Regions from separate parts of the Erwinia persicina genome, predicted to be linked through region 1. Evidence: predicted binding sites of a transcription regulator. Region 1 holds the regulator's gene; the other holds the start of a gene.
The links. Region 1 encodes PurR, which represses purine synthesis genes. Its sites were predicted from a motif close to CANGCAAACGTTTGCNTG; they were not measured.

Region 1 (3,694 bases):
GGCCAGCGCGGGAGACAGTGCCACCAGCGGCATAATGGTGGCAAAAACGCGATTGGCCTGCGCACCGCTGTAGCGGTCCACGACCAGCGCCTGCCAGCTGACGGCCGCCGCACACACGCCGACAGCCTGCACAAAACGCATAGCCAGCAGCCAGGGCGCTGATTCCACCCAGAGCATGGCGGCGCAACCAACGGCAAACAGGCTGAGCCCCATGACCAGCACGGGCTTACGACCGATGCGGTCAGAGAGCGGCCCCCAGACCAGCTGCGCACAGGCAAAACCGGCAAGGAAGATACTCAGGCTGGCGCTGATGGCGCCCGCTTCAGTGCCCAGATCCTGTTGCATCACGCCAAAAGCGGGGAGGTACATATCCGTGGCAAGAAAACCCAACATACTCAGTATGGCCAGATAAAACATAAATCCTTTGGAACGCATGATTTTTTAACTCTTATTAGACAATTTTTTTACGTGCGCAGTGTAATCCCGTGCCTGATGAGCTGTGAAACGCTATTATTCGTCTCTTGCAGTGAAATAATTTGAAGGCAACTTATGTGGTCTGAATATTCTCTTGAAGTGGTTGACGCCGTCGCCAGAACGGGCAGCTTTACCGCCGCTGCAGCAGAGCTTCATCGCGTGCCATCTGCGGTCAGTTATACCGTTCGACAACTCGAAGAGTGGCTGGCCGTCAGTCTGTTCGAACGCCGGCATCGCGATGTGGTATTGACCGAAGCGGGTCGCGTATTCAGTGAAGAGGGGCGGGCTGTTATCAAAAAAATGCTTGCCACTCGCACCCGCTGTCAGCAGGTGGCAAACGGCTGGCGCGGGCAGATTAACATTGCGGTGGACCGCATTGTACGCCCGGCGCGCACGCGGCAGCTGGTGGTGGATTTCTACCGCCATTTTCCGGACATGGAGTTGCATATCATGCCGGAGGTGTTTAACGGCGTCTGGGATGCGCTGGCTGACGGTCGCGTGGACGTGGCAATAGGCGCAACTCAGGCCATTCCCGTTCGGGGGCGTTTTGCCTTTCGCGATATGGGCAGTCTGAACTGGCGCTGCGTAGTACAGTCCCGGCATCCGCTGCATCGTTACGAGGGCGCGCTGAGTGAAGCCCTGATCCGCGAGTGGCCCTCGCTGGTGCTGGAGGATACCTCGCGGGCACTACCGAAGCGGACAACCTGGACGCTGGACAATCAGCGGCGGCTGGTGGTGCCGGACTGGGAAAGTGCGTTCGACTGCCTGCGTGCCGGACTGTGCGTCGGGATGGTGCCGGGGCACTTCGCCCAGCCCTGGCTGCAACAGCAGGTGCTGGGTGAGCTGACGCTGGCCTCGCCGTTTCCCGACAGTCCCTGCTACCTCAGCTGGTCTGAACACAGCGCCTCACCGGCGCTGAACTGGCTGCTTGCCTATCTTGGCAATACCGAAACGCTGAATGCAGAATGGCTGAGTGAGCAGCCCGGGAGCTGATGCGCGGACATTAACGGCGATAGTCCCGGAAGGGGCCGTCGGCAACGGAGCGGCGTTCGATCAGTGAAGGATGCACTTCAATGGTCTGCTGCTCTTCACGTTTGCTGGTGATGCGGTCAAGCAGCATATCAAAGGCTGTTTCCCCCAGACGCTCTTTTGGCTGGTGTACGGTCGTCAGCGCCGGGGTGAAGTAACGGGCGTTGCGCACATTGTCATAACCGATCACCGAAATATCCTGCGGGACGCGCAAACCCATCTCATCTGCTGCGCAAATCGCCCCCATCGCCATAATATCCCCACCACAGAAAATCGCTGTTGGACGCTGTTTCTGTGACAGGATCTGCTGCATGGCGCGATAGCCTGATTCCGGTTCAAAGTCCCCCTGCACCAGCCATTCATCACGCAGGGTAATCCCGGCTTCAGCCAGCGCTTTCAGGAAGCCCGCATGGCGGCCGCCACCGGTATTGCGTTCCAGCTGTCCCGGGATTGCGCCGATATCACGATGGCCGCGTTCGATGAGGTAACGCCCCGCCAGATAGCCGCCTTCAAAGGCGTTATCAAGCACGGTATCGGTAAAGTCTCCGCGCGACTCGCCCCAGTCCATGACCACCATGGGAATGTTACGGTTGTCTTCCAGCATAGCAATCAGGGTGTCAGGATATTCTGAGCACATGACCAGCAGGCCGTCGACACGCTTCTGAGCCATCATCGACAGATAGGCCTGTTGCTTTTGCAGATCGTTGTGCGCGTTGCCCAGGATCAGCGTATAGCCTTTGGCAAAGCAGCGATTTTCAATCGCTTCAATGATTTCGGCAAAATAGGGGGCCTCACTGGACGTGGCCAGAAGCCCAATGGTTTTGGTGTGGTTTACCTTAAGACTGCGGGCAACGGCACTGGGCGAGTAATGTAATTCTTTAATTGCCGCCCATACCGCTTCGCGCGTCTCTTCGGCTACAAAGCGCGTTTTGTTGATGACATGGGACACCGTGGTGGTGGAGACACCGGCGCGCTTTGCCACATCCTTAATTGTTGCCATTAAAATCGTACTCCTGGGGCTATCACTAACGTACTGATAACAAATGGGTTAAACGTTTGCCTGCGCGCCGCCATTCCTGCCGACGAGAATGAACTGGGGTGCCGTCTCAAAAGGGGTAGGAAGGGGTAAAATCATCCGTAGAGTGACATGCAGCGCTGACTTGAAACGTTTCCGGGCGTGTTGCGCAACGGAAAGAAATAATTCTAACAAGGCTGCGCGCAGAAAACGAGATTTTTACGGGCAAGTATGGGAAAATCTGTTGGCTTACTAATAGCAGGGTTATTAAGGAGAACAAATGAACACTGATATGAAGATGACGGCTCTGGCGGTTGTTGGGTCACTGCTGATGATTATTGCGTTTAGCTTTACTGCTGTCATGCACTGAGTTTATCGGGAGGAGGCGTCTCCTCCCATACCGTCCCGCTAGCGAATGGTTTTAGGCGTCATCACGCGGCGTGCACCAATATAATGCTCCTGCCAGTAATCTTCACTTAATGCGCTCACCTGGATATCTTTACCGGTACGTGGCGACTGAATAAATTTGCCTCCACCCAGATAGACACCGACATGGTCAGCCGTACCGCGTCCATTGATGCGGAAGAAGACCAGATCGCCTTTTTCCAGCTCGTCACGCTTAATGGAGGCCGCATCACGCAGGTGGTACATTTCATTTGCTGTCCGGGGGATCTTAAACTTCACCAGATCTTTATAGGCGTACCAGACCAGCCCGCTACAGTCGAATCCGGTTTTCGGTGAGGTTCCCCCCCACTGATAAGGTTTACCCAGTTGGCCCATCAATTTTGTCATCGCCGTCTCGCGCGCTTTTTGATAGCGGGCGCGGTGGGCTTTACTCAGTTTGAGTGGGGCAGAAAGCTGCGCTTCGTTGCGTTGCGCCACTTTGCGCCCGGCGCGATCGCGACCATAATGCTTTTTATCGGCTTTTTTACTGGCAGCGATTTTTCGGCTTAAAGGTTTTTTCGTCACGTTAGCCGTGCGCAACGGTTTTGCCGCCACCTTGCTCTTTGCTTTTTCTTTGATTTTTTTTGCCGGAGCCAGACGAGCTGTTTTAGCGGAGGTTTTCTTAGCGGTTTCTTTTGTTTTTTTACTGACCGGTTCTTTTACTTTTTTCGTGGAGGCGGACTTGACCGGGCGGCGCTTACGGCGGTCGTCTTCACGCGCGGTGGTGCGATC
Region 2 (3,694 bases), 2.0 Mb from region 1:
CACCACGCACGGGCTGATTTCACGCCAGCGACCGGTTCCCAGCTTCATCACGCAGTAAGAGATAAAGCCCAGAGCAATCCCTTCCGTAATTGAGAAACTGAACGGCATCATTGCCGCAGTAACAAATGCCGGTACCGCTTCGGTCAGATCATCCCATTTTACGCGCGACAGACTGGAGGTCATCAGAACCCCCACATAAATCAGCGCACCCGCTGCCGCGTAAGCAGGCACCATGCCTGCCAGCGGTGACAGGAACATCACCAGCAGGAACAGGACACCGGTCACTACCGCCATTAATCCCGTACGGCCGCCGACAGAAACACCGGATGAGCTTTCGATATAGGCGGTGACGGAAGAGGTGCCGATAAAGGAACCGGCGACGGAACTGATGCTGTCGACGTACAGCGCCTGTTTCATACGGGGAAACTTACCGTTCTCATCAGTCAGGCCTGCTTTATCGGTTACGCCAATCAGCGTCCCGGAGGAGTCAAACAGGTTTACCAGCATAAAGGAGAAGATAATCCCTGCCATACCGATGTTAAGCGAATCCTTCAGGTTGACCTGCCCCAGCACCGAGGTCACCGCCGGTGGCGCAGAAAAGATCCCCGTGTACTTCACGTCACCGATGGCCAGGCCAATACCGGTAGTCACCACGATCGACACCAGCACCGCAGCATGGATATTGCGTGAGGCGAGAATAGCGATAATAAAGAAGCCCAGCGCACCCAGCAGTACGCTGTGAGAGGTGAGGTTGCCCACCGACACCAGCGTCGCTTCATTGGCCACAATGATGCCTGCATTTTTCAGCCCCATCATGGCGATAAACAGGCCAATACCGGCGGTGATCCCCACTCGCAGGCTCAACGGGATATTGGCGATCATCCAGTAGCGCACACGGAAAATCGTCAGCAGCAGCAGGCCAACAGCGCCCCAGAAAATCGCCCCCATACCGATCTGCCATGAAATGCCCATCGCACCAACCACCACAAAGGCAAAGAAGGCGTTCAGACCCATTGCCGGAGCCAGTGCAACCGGCAGATTCGCCACCAGGCCCATCAAAATACTGCCAAAGGCGGCAATCAGACAGGTCGTCACAAAGACGGCCTGAGTATCCATGCCTGCCACGCCCAGAATCTGGGGGTTAACAAAAACGATGTAGACCATCGTCAGGAACGTAGTGAAACCAGCAATCACCTCAGTACGTACGGTGGTGCCATGCTCCTGCAATTTAAAAATCCGTTGTAACAGACCGGGATTCGTCATTATGTGTTTCCAGAACGGAGAAAAGTTGTCGGCCGATATCCTACCCCAAAATTCAGACGTTGGGATATTGATCACGCGGTTTTTTCGCAACCGATTGCGCTGTTTTTATCGTCTGATCACTACCGTTAACCGGAATTGACGCTGCTGACCGTGAAAAACAGGAGGGGTACGATCAATTATCGAAATGTCCCCCGCCTTCACGTTACTATCCGTTATCAGCCCATCAGAACTTATAAGGAAGCAGGATGTCAGTGGAATGCATTTTTTTTGATTGTGACGGTACGCTGGTCGACAGTGAAATGCTCTGTACTCAGGCATACGTCAACACCTTCGCGGAGTTTGGTGTCACGCTGTCGTTGCAGGAGATGTTCGAGAAATACAAAGGCGTGAAGCTGTATGACATCATCGCCGACGTCTGCCAGCAGCATCAGCTCACGGCCTCTGTGGAGGTACTTGAACCCGCCTATCGCCGGGAAGTGGCCCGTCTGTTTGAACGTGAACTGAAACCGATTGCGGGAGCTAAAGCCTTACTGGAAAAAGTGAGCGTGCCGATGTGTGTTGTCTCCAACGGTACGGTTCCCAAAATGGAACATTCGCTTGGTCTGACCGGGATGCGCACCTTCTTCGGCGATCGCCTGTACAGTGGTTACGATATCGGACACTGGAAGCCAGAACCGGCGCTGATGTTCCATGCAGCCCGGGAGATGGGGGTCGCGATTGAGCACTGCATCCTGGTGGATGACTCTGAAGCCGGGGCAAAGGCCGGCATTGCGGCCGGGATCCCGGTATTCTATTACTGCGTCGATGCCCATAACCCGCCCCTCGATCATCCGCTGGTAACGGTATTTAACGATATGGCACAGCTACCCGGGCTGTGGCAGGCGCGCGGCTGGCAACTGACCCGCTGAGTACAGTCACGCGAATGATCGGACACTCCTGTATTTTTCATCGTCACGCGGCCGGACACAATCAGCCTGGCCCGCGTTACTACTCCGGAGTGTTAGCCCTGGCAGACTGTTCCACCCGTTGTTCAGGTGATGCTCATCAGGGGTAAAAAACTAAGCGCTGTTATTTTTGTTGATATACCAACGTAGTGACTTCAACAGCAGGGAAGAGTGTTTAATCACTTTTCCCTCGGCTACCAGTTGGAGAAGCAGAGTGCGGGTAATATAAATGCTCTCACCGCAGCTGTCCGCTAAATCCCGGGTTTTAGGCCAAACCTCCGGCTGCTGTAAGGCCCCTCCCTCTCCCCGTCTGGCGTCAATCTCGCTACAAATTAACGATAACTGATGTAGCATTTGACATTTTTTTTGCGCTACCGGTGTTTTTTTTATTCTCATATCTATCAGATCCTCCTTTTACCTGGCGTCTAAAAAGCATCACGAAATGAATAAAAAAAACAATCAACAGTATTAACACACCGATATAATATGAATATTATTTTAATTATTCGACACGGTTCAGCCTTATTTCTGACATAATCATTTCATGCAAAAAAGAGAGTAACCCATAACTGTTGCCATCTTTTATTTTTTGCAGTCTTTCTTCCATTTTCATCAGATTATGGTCTTTTTTAATCTGACTGACAGGCAAGCTATTATTGTTAAAGGCTCTTCTCATCAATGCTTCAATCAGGCTTTGCGGTAAGGGCCGGGGTTCACGGCCAAACTTGACTATATAACTGACCCCTGGCAAGGCATTTATCCTGGCGGTATTGATGAGGTCAGCGTCAATGTTAACGAACAGATAAGGAGGAAACATCGGCTCAACGCTGGCCCTGATGTGTTGAGAACCTGCGCCATTTTTTTTGCGCGTCATCATCGGACAAAAGGTGGTAGCTCCTATTTTTTCCAGCGACTCCTCAGCCTGTTCCATGCGTCCATACTTACAAAAAATTAAATACCAACCACTTACTGTCATGCAGCCTGTTCCTTCATTATCCTGCCCCAGCAATATCAGCAGGCAGGCTCCGCCAAAACCTGACCATTATCATGGCAAGACAGAGTACAAAAATATTTTTAATAGTGATGGTGAATAACGGCTATATCTCAGGAGGATGCGGGCAGAGATCGCTCCTTCGCTGAAAACAGTCTGCCACCTTGCGGGGGGTAACGTTAACCAGTTTCTTTTAGGCTGTAAACAACAATAAATGTTCAAAAAGCGTTAATGGGAATAATTTATCGATATTTTATATGCATAACACTGATAAAAGCGACCTGATCACCCATATGGCCAGTTATATAAAAAATAATAAATCGCAAAAATTAATTATGCGCCATGTTTGTTGTAATGTTTTTATTTGTAAACATTACACAGAAGGAGGAGAAGAACGGGTCAGATCAGGTCGGTGTACTCAATAATACGATCGCAGAGAAAAGGATGACGCGGGCGTATTGTCTTTGTCGTCCTGCGCGGTGACTCCCGCACAGGA

Region 2: K6L24_RS21515 (NCS2 family permease) is a predicted target of PurR. The motif match lies at 1,347-1,364, and genes of this name have one in related genera.

What each region holds. Positions count from the first base shown of each region.
Region 1 is NZ_CP082141.1:2,632,379-2,636,072, reverse strand. Features, by position in the region: gene punC (purine nucleoside transporter PunC) at 1-435, opposite strand, end outside; gene punR (DNA-binding transcriptional activator PunR) at 550-1,467, shown strand; gene purR (HTH-type transcriptional repressor PurR) at 1,478-2,503, opposite strand; gene cydH (cytochrome bd-I oxidase subunit CydH) at 2,799-2,888, shown strand; gene K6L24_RS11910 (C40 family peptidase) at 2,927-3,694, opposite strand, start outside.
Region 2 is NZ_CP082141.1:4,655,542-4,659,235, reverse strand. Features, by position in the region: gene K6L24_RS21515 (NCS2 family permease) at 1-1,263, opposite strand, end outside; gene yieH (6-phosphogluconate phosphatase) at 1,509-2,171, shown strand; gene K6L24_RS21500 (transcription termination/antitermination NusG family protein) at 2,710-3,183, opposite strand.